Regions from separate parts of the Paenibacillus albicereus genome, predicted to be linked through region 3. Evidence: predicted binding sites of a transcription regulator. Region 3 holds the regulator's gene; each other region holds the start of a gene.

Region 1 (4,226 bases), 2.6 Mb from region 3:
TTGAATTCTAATGTTGATCTTTGACCCGAAGTCGTTGAAAGGCGGTGTTCCTCAACATAAAGCGGCATTTCATGAGCCTAATCCGACAAGGCCCGCATGATGTTGAATTTCGCCTCTGCCGCAATCGCTTCATTTCCGTCATCGACTGCTTGCATCAAGATCAGGATGGGGATGTATACCGCGATCAGGCGTGCCAGCAGCTTCGTTTCCTCGTCCGCTCCTCCGTACGTTTCGAAAAACGCGCCGCGAGCGAAAGGCGGCAAAAAGCTATACGCAACGCTCAAATCGCATGCCGGATGGCCTACGCTCAGATCGCCCCAATCAATGATGCCGGAAACGATCCCGTTCTCGTTCACAAGTATATTTTTGAAATGAAGATCGCCATGCAGCAGTACATTCACCGCCTCGACACGGTCCTTTTGCAGCCTGCCCATATACGTTTCGATCGCGCCGGACTCCTCCGGCGACAAGTGGTCAACCACCTTCGATAGAAATCCCGTCATTTGCACTTTGCGCGACGCTATGTCCGTCAAGTTCCGATGATCTTGCTTAACACCGCCCTTCAGCGCCGCCTGCACGGGAAACTCATGCAATCTGCGCAAAAATTTCGCCAGCTTCTCTGCCGACAAAGCCCGGCGTTCTTCCGTCAAACCGATGGGGAAATCTCCTGGCACGTAGGCATAGCCAAGAAATGGCGCCGGGTATTCGTCGCTTGCTTCGCCGTAAAACAACGGTATTGGATAAGGGAGGGTCATAAAGGGCTCCAGCTCCGGCAGCAGCCTCCCTTCGGTACGAATCGTGCCAATTGCAAACGTTCTTCTTGGAAACCGGAACACGTACTCATCTCCGATGAGAAAAACCGTATTGTCCCAGCCCGAGTCCAAACGCTTCACTTGCTTCGATGACAGCTGAGGGAATTGTTTGCCGATCAGCGTCCGCGCCTGCTCCTCGTCCACCTCCCACTCCGCATCCCATACATTCGTTCCTCCCATGAATGATCCGCCTCCTCGTTCCTTATGTTATTTAGATGTCTACATTCCCTGAAAGTTACGCATGACGGCCCGTTAATTTAACAAGCGGCCTCGAGCCGTGTCCGCGCCGTCAGCCGCCTCGCGCAAATCTGCCGTCCGCCGGGAAATGGCCCCATTTATCCGGATAGCTTCTGCGGGGGCGCATAAAAGGAGCTCGGCATGCAAATTCTGTCGAAGGAATCCTCAATTTTCTTTTGCAGTTCCGACGTTTAAGTTGTAAACTTACGTGTAGAAGTTCCGGGCCGTCTACGGGCCGACAACGCAAAGACCGGGAAAGCGACCGACCCTCGTCGTTCGCGGCCGGGTGCAGCAGGCGATTCGGCGCATGGCGCCTTGTTTTGTGAAATTTGGTACAAAGCCGTCCGCGCCCGCCGTCCTGCCGCATCCCGAAGCGAAGCGAATTGCCTCCCCGACCGGCCGTCCCGCGGCCGCATGGGGGCGGAACCGCATTTCCAGAGTAAAGGAGGAAGTATTTTTCATGTCCGACAACCAAACCACTCCAGCGGTGGCGACGCAAGAGCCGGCCTCCGTGCAGCAGCGCGACATCCTCGACCAGCTCATGAAGCCGGAAGTGCAGCAGTCCCTTACGGTGCTCGTCGACAATCTTCCGAAGCTGGCCGAAATCGTGACCCTCATGACCAGCTCCTACGACGTAGCCAAGTCCCTCGCGACCGACAAGGTGCTGCTGAGCGACTTCGGCGGCGGCCTCGGCGAGATGGTCAAGCCGATCGTCGACAAGACAAAAACGGTCGCTCAAGCCGCTATCGAGGCGGGCGACCATGCGGCCAACGAGTCCAGCACGGTCGGCCTGTTCGGCATGCTCCGCATGCTCAAGGATCCGAACGTGCAGCGTACGCTGCGCTTCACGCAGGCTTTCCTCGAAGCGCTCGGCGAAAAGGAAAAGCAGAAGAACTAGCACGAATCCCGTCCTCCCGCGCGGAGGCCGATAGAACGTGAACGGAGGATGAACATGGCCAAGCATATTCTCATTCTGGGCGGCGGCTACGGCGGACTTCTGGCCGCTACGACAGCGCGCAAGCACTTCACGCCGGCACAAGCCCAGATTACAGTCGTCAACCGCATCAACGCGCACCAAATCATCACCGAGCTGCACCGTCTGGCCGTCGGCAACCTGTCCGAGGGCAACGTCGCGCTGCCGCTCGACAAGCTGCTGCGCGGCAAGGACATCGACCTCAAGATCGGCGAAGTAACCGAGATCAAGCCGGACGAAAAGACCGTCAAGCTCGGCACGGGCACGACCCTGACGTATGACGCGCTCGTCATCGCCCTCGGCACCGAGACGGCCTTCTTCGGCATCCCGGGCCTGCAGGAGCACAGCTTCACGCTGAAATCCGTCGCTGACGCCAACAAGCTGAAGGCCCATGTCGAAGCTTCCGTGGCGAAGTACAAGCAATCCGGCGACAAGGCCGACCTGACCGTCGTCGTCGGCGGCGGCGGCCTGACGGGCATCGAGCTCGTCGGCGAGTTCGCCGACATGCTGCCGGGCCTCGTCAAGCAGCACGGCATCAGCTATGACGACGTATCCCTATACTGCGTCGAAGCCGCTCCGACGATCCTCCCGGGCTTCCCGGCCGAGCTGGTCGAGCGCGCGACGGCTTCCCTCGAGAAGCGCGGCGTCGTCTTCAAGACGGGCCTGCCGATCACCGAGATGAAGGGCAAGACCGTTTCCCTCAAGGACGGCAGCACGATCGAGTCGAGCACCGTCATCTGGACCGGCGGCGTGCAAGGCACGGCTGTCGTAGCGAACTGCGGCATTGAAGTAAACCGCGGCCGCGCGACGGTAACGGAAGGCCTGCAGTCGACGTCCCACCCGGATGTGTTCATCGCCGGCGACAGCGCCGTCGTCATGGGTCCGGAAGGCCGTCCGTTCCCTCCGACGGCTCAGCTGGCTTGGCAGATGGGCGAGCTCATCGGTTACAACCTGCATGCGTACTTCAACGGGTACACGCTCGATACGTTCCAGCCGGTATTCTCCGGCACGCTGGGCTCGCTCGGCCGCAAGGACGCGATCGGCACGATCGGCGGCAACCAGACCCGTCTCAAGGGCCTGCCGGCGACGCTGATGAAGGAAGCCTCCAACATCCGCTACCTGTCGCACATCAACGGCCTGTTCTCTCTGGCCTACTAAGCTTTCCCGGCAAGAACGCGCAGCCGCGCGGACAGGAATTCCGATTCCTGCCGCGCGGCTTTTTCGTCTTCTGTCGTCGCCGCGTCCGATGCCGGCGGACGCCCTCTCTGTGCGGGCTTCGTTTATTCCGCTTGGGGATCGGGTAAGAAGAACTAGAACAGCAACGCCACTACATCCCCAAAAGGAGCGATCGGACATGGCAGAAGGACTCAGCGACAAAGTCAAAGGCGCCGTCAACAAGGTGAAGGGCGAGGCTAAGGATCAATGGGGCAACGCTACGGACAACCGTCGCCTGCAGGCGGAGGGCAAAGTCGACAAGGCGAAGGGCGAAGTGCAGGAGAAAGTCGGCGAGTTCAAGGATCGCCACTAAAGCGGCGGTCGGCCGACCATCGGCAAGCACTCACGATTACGTCTTGTTCAACAAACGGCACAGAAGATGCACAAGCGTCAAGGATGGCTCGCCTGTCGGTCTCGGCAGAAGAGCCATCCTTGACATGCGATATCGGACAAGCTCCCCGGCTGCGTCAGCAGCGCGGCGGAGCTTGTCTTTTTTTGAATTCGTATGGCGCCGAGGACTCGGCAAACGGCGCTGGTGCTGCGGACCGGCGGGCTAAGATCGTTCGGGAGGGAGAGGCAAAGATTCGAATTTCGTTTCAAACGATGTTTCCATACGCGGATATTCCGGATTATTAACATAGGGGTTATGAATAATGTTCGTTTTTCAACCAACCTCTCCCTCTTTTTGTGCTCGTTTCTGACCAGAAAAGCCCAGATGGGCGGTTTTACCCGTTCGTTTTCGCCGCTGTTCGCCATTTTATGCGGATTTCGTGTGCGAGTAGCCAAATTTCGCCCTTCTGCCCAAGTTCCCGGCCGTCGTCCATAAGGTCGATTCGTCGTCATCTTGTGGCCGTCGGCTTGCCTCCGAGCCGTTAGTGCCTCCTGCCTCTGGCTTTCCACCGGACCTTGGCCTTGCCTCCAGACCTTGGCCTTGCCTCCGGCCCCTGGCTTTCCTCCTGCCTCAATTGTCCCCGTGTTCCGTCATTGCA
Region 2 (4,226 bases), 2.2 Mb from region 3:
GCGCAGTCCCGTATCGTATCCTTCCCATCCGAGCCCTTGCTCAGCGGATCGCTGCATCATGGATCTTCTCCTCCGTCTGGCCCTGCTCTCGATGCAGCACCGTATGCTTGCGCCAATGCTCGTCGTCCCGCTGAGGGAAGTCCACGCGGTAATGCGCGCCGCGGCTCTCTTCTCGCGCTGCAGCGGATTCCGCCGTCAGCAGGGCGTTCGTCAGCAGATTGGCGAATTCGAAATCTTCGCGCTTCGTCATCTCCGTCGAGAAGAACGGCAGCTGCCGCTTCAGCTCGGCCAGCCCTTTGGCGAGGCTGTCCGCGCTGCGGCGAAGGCCGATGTAGCGGACCATCACCTTTTGCAGCTTGAGCCGCTTCTCGACGACGGCCTGCCGCGATACGGCGTCATGGCCTGCACGCTCCTCGCGCACCCGCACCTCGCCCTCCAGCGGAGGCAGCTCGTGGATGCGGTGGATGATGCGGCGGCCGAACACGATCGCCTCGGACAGCGAGTTGCTGGCGAGCCGGTTCGCGCCGTGCACGCCGGTCGAGGACACCTCGCCGCAGGCGAACAGCCGGCGGATGTTCGTTTCCCCGTTGAGGTCGGTGCGCACGCCGCCCATCGTATAATGCGCGGCAGGGGCGACCGGAATCCAGTCCGTCGTCAGGTCGAGCCCGTACTGCAGGCAGGTCTCGTAGATCGTCGGGAACCGATGGCGCACCATCTCCTCGGACTCATGCGTGACGTCCAGATAGACGAAGGTCGCCCCGGTCTGCTCCAGCTCGCTGACGATGGCGTTGGCGACGACATCGCGCGGCGCGAGCTCGAGCTGCAGATGGTAGCGCTCCATGAAGCGCTCGCCGTGGATGTTGCGCAGCACCGCTCCTTCGCCGCGCACAGCCTCCGAGATGAGGAAGCGCGGAGCGCCAGGATAGCAGAGCGTCGTCGGATGGAACTGGATGAACTCCATGTCCCGGATATAGGCACCGGCCCGGTAAGCCATCGCCACGCCGTCGCCGGTCGCCACCTCGGGGTTGGTCGTATAGCGGTACATCTGTCCCGTGCCGCCGGTGCAGAGGATCGTCGCCTTGCCGCGCACGAACACGCGGCTGCCGTCCGGCTTCTGCACGAGCGCGCCGCAGCATTCGCCGTCCCGGGTGATGAGGTCGATCGCGAAGTGATCGTCCCACACCTCGATGTCCTTGTTCGCCAGCGCTCGCTCGGACAGCGCGCGCACGATCTCGTAGCCCGTGGCGTCGCCGTTGGCGTGCAGGATGCGGCGCTGGCTGTGCGCGCCTTCCTTGGTCAGGGCGAACTCGCCGTTCTCGCGGTCGAACTGCGTGCCCATGTTGATGAGCGTGCGGATGCCTTTGGGCCCCTCGTGCACGAGGACGCCGACGGCGTCCTCGTCGCTCAGGCCGGCTCCGGCGACGAGCGTATCCTGGAGGTGGAACTCCGGCTTGTCCTCGTCGGAGATGACCGCCGCTATGCCCCCCTGGGCATAGCGGGTATTGCTGTCCAGCAGCGATTTTTTGGTGACCATGAGCACCGAGCCGCGCTCGCTCGCGCGGAGCGCGGTGAATAGGCCGGCAATGCCGGCCCCGATGACGATGACATCCTTCTCCACGACGGGCAGGGCGTCCAGGTCGAGCTCCACCAGATATCTAGGAACCATAGGTCGATCTCCTCCGAACATGGGAGTAGCGCATGGCTACTTGACCAGCAGCATGCGCTCCAGGGACAGGCGGGCTTTGTCGGCGACCTGCGGCGGCACGTAGATCTGCGGAGACATGTTCTCCAGGCAGCGCACGAGCTTCTTCAGGTTGTTGACCTTCATGTTCGGGCAGACGAGGTACTTCGTGGCGAAGTGGAACGTCTTGTCCGGACTGTCCAGGCGAAGCTGGTAGCCCGTGCCGTCCTCGGTGCCCACGATGAACTCCTTGTTCGGCGATTCCTTGCAATATTTGATGATCGCGGTCGTGCTGCCGACAAAATCGCCGAGCGCGACGACTTCCGGACGGCACTCGGGATGGACGACAAATTCCGCGTTCGGATAGTTGGCCTTCATCTCCTCGACATCCTTCACGGTGAGCATGTCATGGGTATTGCAGTAGCCTTCCCAGATAATCATCTTTTTGTCGGTTTTTTGCTGGACGTAGTGGCCGAGGTTTTTGTCCGGCACCCAGATGATCTCGTCTCCCTCCACCGAATTGACGACCTTGACGGCGTTGGCCGACGTGCAGCAGATGTCGGTCTCCGCCTTGATTTCGGCCGAGGAGTTGATGTACGTGACGACCTTGGCGTTCGGATGCTGGGCCTTGAGCTTGCGCAGGCCTTCAACGTTGACCATGTCGGCCATCGGGCAGCCGGCGCGCTCGTCGGGGATGATGACCGTCTTGTTCGGGGCGAGGATCTTCGCGCTCTCTCCCATGAAGTGCACGCCGCAGAATACGATCGTGTCCGCATCCGTCTCGGCGGCCTTCTGGGCCAGCAGGAAGGAATCTCCGCGGAAATCGGCCACTTCCTGAATTTCGTCCCGTTGGTAATAGTGGGCGAGAATGATCGCGTTGCGCTCCTTCTTGAGCTGCAGCAGCCTCTCCCGCAATTCCCGGTTTTGCTCTGCCTTGCGTTCCAGAGCCAATGCTTCCACGGCGTTTCCTCTCCTTCGGTCCTTCGAGTCGCCGGCCGCTTCTCGCGTTCGGTCCGACCCGTATAGTATGCGGCGTTCGTCCCCCTTGCATAGGGTTTGGAAGCCGTTTCGAGCAAGTGAAATGATTCACATGTTACAAAGAAGTGACGATTCAGTACCACCTAATGTACACTTCGGCGGGTAGGCTGTCAACCGACCGCTCGAGCGGTTTCGGGAGCATTTCCCAGGAAATTGAAGGGGAAGAAAAAAGCTTCCCGCAAATGCGGGAAGCTGGGGAAGAGAGTGGTTCTCCGGCTCTCCCGCAAATGCGGGAAGCTGAGGAAGAGAGTAATTCTTCAGCTCTCCCGCAAATGCGGGAAGCTCGATTATTCAGCGCTTGCCTGGATCGTAGGGCTCGCCGACTGCGGCCGGAGCCCGGCTCTTGCCAGCGGCGATCGCCAGTACGAGCAGCGTCAGCACGTAAGGCAGCATGTACAGGAACTCGTTCGGAATCGACTTCGACCATTCGAACAGGCCCGCTTGGAAGCGGAGCGCCTGCGTGAAGCCGAAGAACAGCGCCGCGGCGGCCGCGCCGACCGGATGCCAGCGGCCGAAAATGACGGCCGCGATCGCGATGAAGCCCTGTCCGCTGATCGTCGTATGCGAGAAGTCGTACGTCGTCGTCAGCGAGATCGTCGCGCCGCCGAGGCCGGCGAGCGCGCCGCTCAGCAGGACACCGATGTAGCGGTACTTGGTGACGCTGATGCCGACCGTGTCGGCCGCGCCCGGATGCTCGCCGACCGAGCGCAGGCGCAGTCCGAAGCGCGTGCGGTACAGCGCGTACCAGCTGACGAAGACGAGCAGGTAGCACAGGTATGTCGTCGGATACGCCTTGAACAGCGCATCACCGATCAGCGGGATGTCCGACAGGATCGGCACGTTGTACTTGGTGAACGCGATGCCCGAGAGGTTCTCCGTCTGGCCGGAGCCCTCGAACAGGCTCTTGACGAGGTAGACGGTCAGGCCGAGTGCCAGGATGTTGATGACGACGCCGATGATGACCTGGTTGGCCTTGAACGTTATGGTGGCCACCGCATGCAGCAGCGAGAATGCCGCGCCGAGCACGACCGCCATCAGGACGCCGAACCAGGCGGACCCGCCGCCGAAGCCCCATTCATGAGCGTAATAGGTGAAGACGGCGGAGCTGAAGGCGCCGATAATCATCAGGCCCTCGAGGCCGATGTTGACGACGCCCGAGCGCTCGGAGAAGATGCCGCCGAGCGCGACGAGGATAAGGGCGGTCGAGAAGACCAGCGTCGTATTGAGCAGAAGACCGATCGTATCCATCTAGGCCGCCTCCTTCCTTTCTTCGCGCCGTTTGCGGAAGAACGGCTTCAGGAACCATTTGACGATGCCGTGGCTGGCGACGAAGAAGATAACCGCGCCGATAACGATGCGGATGATCTCGTTCGGCACGTCGGCCTCGAAGCTCATGCCCGTCGAGCCATAGCTCAGGAAGCCGAACAGCAGGCCGCCGAAGATGATGCCGAACGGGTTGTTGCCGCCGAGCAGCGAGACGGCGATGCCGTCGAAGCCGTAGCCCGGC
Region 3 (4,226 bases):
ATGATTACGGATCTGGCCGGGGCCGTCAAGGACGCCGGGCGGATCCGCGACGAGCTCAAGGTGTTCGTGCGCGCGGACAAGCCGGAGATGGTGTACTGGATCGAGTCGTATCAGAGCGCGAGGACGAAGAGCGTGCAGCTCCATACGGTGCCGGCCGACGTAAGCGCGCAGATCAAGGAGCATTTTTTCGACAGCAAGAAAAGCGTCGTCATCACGTCGGCGACGCTCACCGTCGGCAAGACGTTCCAATACGCGGCCGAGCAGCTCGGACTGGGCCTCGGCGACGAGCGCCGGGCGCGCACGGTGCAGCTGCCGTCGCCGTTCCAGTACCGCTCGCAGGCGCTCGTCATGATCCCGAGGGATTTCCCCAAGGTGAAGGGAGCCGCGGCCGATCCGGCCTACTTGGCCAAGCTGGTCGGCTCGCTGGCCGCGTCGGCGATCGAGACGGGCGGTCGGATGCTCGTGCTGTTCACCAGCTACAGGATGCTCAAGGAAGTCTACGAACCGCTGCGCGAAGCGCTTGCCGGAGCGGGCATCCAGGTGCTCGGCCAAGGCGTGGACAGCAGCAACCGCAGCAAGCTGACGCGGCTGTTCCGCCAGCAGCCGGCTTCGGTGCTGCTCGGGACGAGCAGCTTCTGGGAAGGCGTGGACATTCCCGGCGACGCGCTCGTCTGCCTCGCGATCGTGAGGCTGCCGTTCCAGCCGCCGAACCATCCGCTGCAGGAGGCCAAGGCGGAGCTGCTGCAGGAGGCGGGACAGAACCCGTTCATGAAGCTGTCGGTGCCGCAGGCGGTCATCCGCTTCAAGCAGGGCTTCGGCCGGCTCATCCGCACCACCCGCGACAAGGGCATCGTGCTGCTGTACGATACGCGCGTCATCGACACGTTTTACGGAAAGCACTTCCTCTATTCGCTGCCAGGGCCTAAAATTGAAACGATGCATGCCGAGCAGTTCACCTCCCGCATGAGGGAGTGGCTGCAAAACGAACCGAAGGAGGCCGAGCAGCCATGAGCAAGCAGGGCAAACCGATATCCGAGGCCGTCGTGCGGAGGCTGCCGGTCTATCTGCAGGTGCTGAACGACCTGCATGTGCGCGACGTGCAGACCGTGAGCAGCCAGGAGCTCGGGCGCAAGCTCGATCTCAATCCCGCCCAGATCCGCAAGGATCTGGCCTACTTCGGCGAATTCGGACGCAAGGGCGTCGGCTACGACGTCAACTATCTGATCGAGAAGATCCGCGGCATCCTCAAGCTCGACCAGCCGATGAAGGTCGCGCTCGCAGGGGCGGGCAACCTCGGCCACGCGCTGTGCAACTACAGCAGCTACGTCAAGGACAACATGAAGATCACGGCCGTGTTCGACGCGAGCCCGGCCAAGATCGGCAAGCGCATCAACCGGCTCGAGGTGCTGCCGATCGAGCTTCTTCAAGAAAAGGTGCGAGAGGACGGCATCCAGATCGGCATCATCACGGTGCCGGCCGCAGAAGCGCAGAATGTCGCCGACCGGTTCATCGAAGCGGGCGTGACGGGCATCCTCAACTTCGCGCCGGTCGTGCTCAAGGCTCCGGACAAGGTCCGGATCCATTACGCCGACTTCACGACGCAGCTGCTGAGCTTGGCCTATTACATGGATAAGGACGGGACGGATGAACATGAGCAAATGGTGGATTGAGAACGGAACCTTCGTCACGATGGACGAAGCCCAGCCGGTCGTGCGCGGGCATATGGTCGTCGACGGCGACCGGATCGCCTATATCGGGGAGGAGCGTCCGCAGGATGCCGACGACATCGCCGTCCGGATCGACGGCAGCCGCCGCATCTATATGCCGGGACTCATCAACACCCACGGCCATGCGGCGATGTCGCTGCTGCGCGGCTACTCGGACGACGAGGCGCTGCAGACCTGGCTGCAGGACTACATGTGGCCGATGGAGGCGAAATTCACGGACGCCGATGTCAAGTGGGGGACATCGCTGGCCGTGCTGGAGATGCTCAAGAGCGGCACGACGACGTTCGTCGACATGTACGACCGGATGGACCAGGTCGCCCGGGTCGTCGAGCAGTCCGGCATGCGCGGGGTGCTGATGCGCGGCGCGATCGGACTCTGTCCGGAAGAGGTGCAGCGCGAGAAGCTGGCGGAAGCGGTCCAGTTCGCCAAGGACTGGAACGGCGCCGCGGACGGCCGCATCATGACGATGATGAGCCCTCATGCGCCTTATACATGCCCGCCGGCGTTCATCGAGTCGTTCGTGCAGGCGGCGCATGACCTCGACCTGCCGATGCACACGCATATGTCCGAGACGCAGGCCGAGGTCGAGCAGAACGTGCGCGAGTACGGCCTGCGCCCGGTCGCTCATCTCGACCGCCTCGGCCTGTTCTCCCGTCCGAGCTTCGTCGCCCATGCGGTGCATCTGACGGACGAGGAGATCGCGCTGCTCGCCGAGCGGGGCGTCGCCGTCTCGCATAATCCGGCCAGCAACCTGAAGCTCGCGAGCGGCGTGGCGCGCGTGCCGGAGCTGCTCAAGGCGGGCGTCGCCGTCTCGCTCGGCACGGACAGCGCGGCGAGCAACAACAACCTCGATCTGTTCGACGAGATCCGCCTTGCCGCGCTCATCCACAAAGGCGTCAGCGGCGATCCGACCGTCATGCCGGCGCATCAGGCGCTGCAGCTCGCGACGCTCGGCGGCGCGGCGACGATCCGTCAGCCCGAGCTGGGCGCGCTGCAGGCCGGCCTCAAGGCCGACTTCATCGCGCTCGACGCCGACCAGCCGCATTTCTACCCGCGGACGGACCTCGTATCCCACCTGGTTTATGCCGCTTCGGGACGCGACGTGCGCGACGTCTGGGTCGACGGGCGCCAAGTCGTGCAAGGCGGCGTCTGCCTGCTGCTGGATGAGGAGAAGATCCTGGCCGAAGCCGAAGCCTGCTACCGCAGGCTCGCCGGAGCCTGATGGCCCGCAGCCGCAGCCCTCGCTGGTACTTTACCCGCCGGGGCTGGACGGTCGTCGCGCTGCTGATGCTGGCGGTGCTGGCGGTGCTGCTCCATGCCGAGCTGCGAAGCGTCCAGCGTCCGGTATGGGAAGGCGAGGCGCAAGCGGAAAGCCAGGCGAAGGAGCAGGCGGGGCTGGCGGAAGTAACCTCGGCCGAGAAATACGTCTGGGACGAGCCGCTCTGGATCGTGCGCGGAAGCACGGCCGAAGGCCGCGAGCTCGTCGTCTGGCTGTTTCCGGAGCGGGCACCCTACGCCGAGAACGCGGCCGACGGCGCCTCGGAGGCGGACATCCGCGCGAAGCTGCTCGCAGCCAAGCCGGACGCGCAGGTCATCCATGTGCGTCCCGCATGGCAAAATGGCTCGCCGGCGTGGGAAGCCTACTACGCGCGCACGACGGACCAAAAGCGTTATTACTATGATTTCTTTGACTTCAAGACCGGCGCCGAGCGGGCGTCCTATACGTTGACCGCAAAACGATCTTCCTGATTTGTTCACAATTGCCTGCCCTCTATCGAAATCGAAGTGATATACTCATCGTATAGCATTTGTGATATACTAGAAGCCATCACAAAGCGCATGCACGCATGAGGATGGTCTGCCTGCAGGCCGCTTCGATTCCAAAAGGGGGCTTTTTGCATTGATCAAATGGAGGTTGCTGCCTTTCTTCGCGACGGTATTCGTGACGGCCGCGCTGCTGTTCGGAGGGTGGTACGCGTATCAGCAGACCGCTGTCGAGCGTCCGCTCATCAAGGCTGTGCAATCGCTGCCGGGCGTCGCTTCCGCCGATCCTTCCCTGAGTCGAGACGTCGTAACGGTCAAGCTCACGCTGAACAGCGGAGCCGATCTTCGAACCATATATGAGCAGATTTCCCGGCAAGGCGCATCGGTCATCGGCTCCCGCAAGCTGATGCTGCAAGTCGAAGGCCCGACGAGCCCGAAGCTGGAGGAGATTTGGTCGAGCCAGCTGTTCACGATCGCGGAAGCGATGGAGAATCGGGAATACTCCCGCATTCCGGACGCGCTGGCGGCCATGCAAAAAAGCCATGAAGGACTTCGGGCGAAGTCTTCCATGGACCAGGCGAACGTTTATGTAACGCTGGAATACGGTACGGACACGAAATATATCCTTCTGCCCCGCGCGGGCGAGACGATGGGGGTTTGGCCCAATGCCTAAGTACAGCGCCGAGATCGGCGCAGGCTTTTTGACCGCTCTGCTGGCCTTTCTGGTATTCCGCG

Evidence for each region. The regulator Rex, encoded in region 3, represses fermentation and respiration genes when NADH is low (regulators of the CRP and FNR family bind a similar motif). The targets are predictions, from matches to a motif close to TTGTGAAATATTTCACAA.
Region 1: HGI30_RS22065 (DUF1641 domain-containing protein) is a predicted target of Rex. The motif match lies at 1,370-1,387, and genes of this name have one in related genera.
Region 2: nadA (quinolinate synthase NadA) is a predicted target of Rex. The motif match lies at 2,756-2,773, and genes of this name have one in related genera.

The regions. Positions count from the first base shown of each region.
Region 1 covers NZ_CP051428.1:4,948,903-4,953,128, reverse strand. The annotation lists gene HGI30_RS22070 (phosphotransferase) at 78-992, opposite strand; gene HGI30_RS22065 (DUF1641 domain-containing protein) at 1,510-1,947, shown strand; gene HGI30_RS22060 (NAD(P)/FAD-dependent oxidoreductase) at 2,002-3,180, shown strand; gene HGI30_RS22055 (CsbD family protein) at 3,377-3,550, shown strand.
Region 2 covers NZ_CP051428.1:105,145-109,370, reverse strand. The annotation lists gene nadC (carboxylating nicotinate-nucleotide diphosphorylase) at 1-57, opposite strand, end outside; gene nadB (L-aspartate oxidase) at 41-1,666, opposite strand; gene nadA (quinolinate synthase NadA) at 1,703-2,641, opposite strand; gene HGI30_RS00455 (ABC transporter permease) at 3,011-3,967, opposite strand; gene HGI30_RS00450 (ABC transporter permease) at 3,968-4,226, opposite strand, start outside.
Region 3 covers NZ_CP051428.1:2,339,782-2,344,007, forward strand. The annotation lists gene dinG (ATP-dependent DNA helicase DinG) at 1-1,011, shown strand, start outside; gene HGI30_RS10320 (redox-sensing transcriptional repressor Rex) at 1,008-1,670, shown strand; gene HGI30_RS10325 (amidohydrolase) at 1,645-2,949, shown strand; gene HGI30_RS10330 (cell wall elongation regulator TseB-like domain-containing protein) at 2,949-3,476, shown strand; gene HGI30_RS10335 (hypothetical protein) at 3,628-4,164, shown strand; gene HGI30_RS10340 (AAA family ATPase) at 4,157-4,226, shown strand, end outside.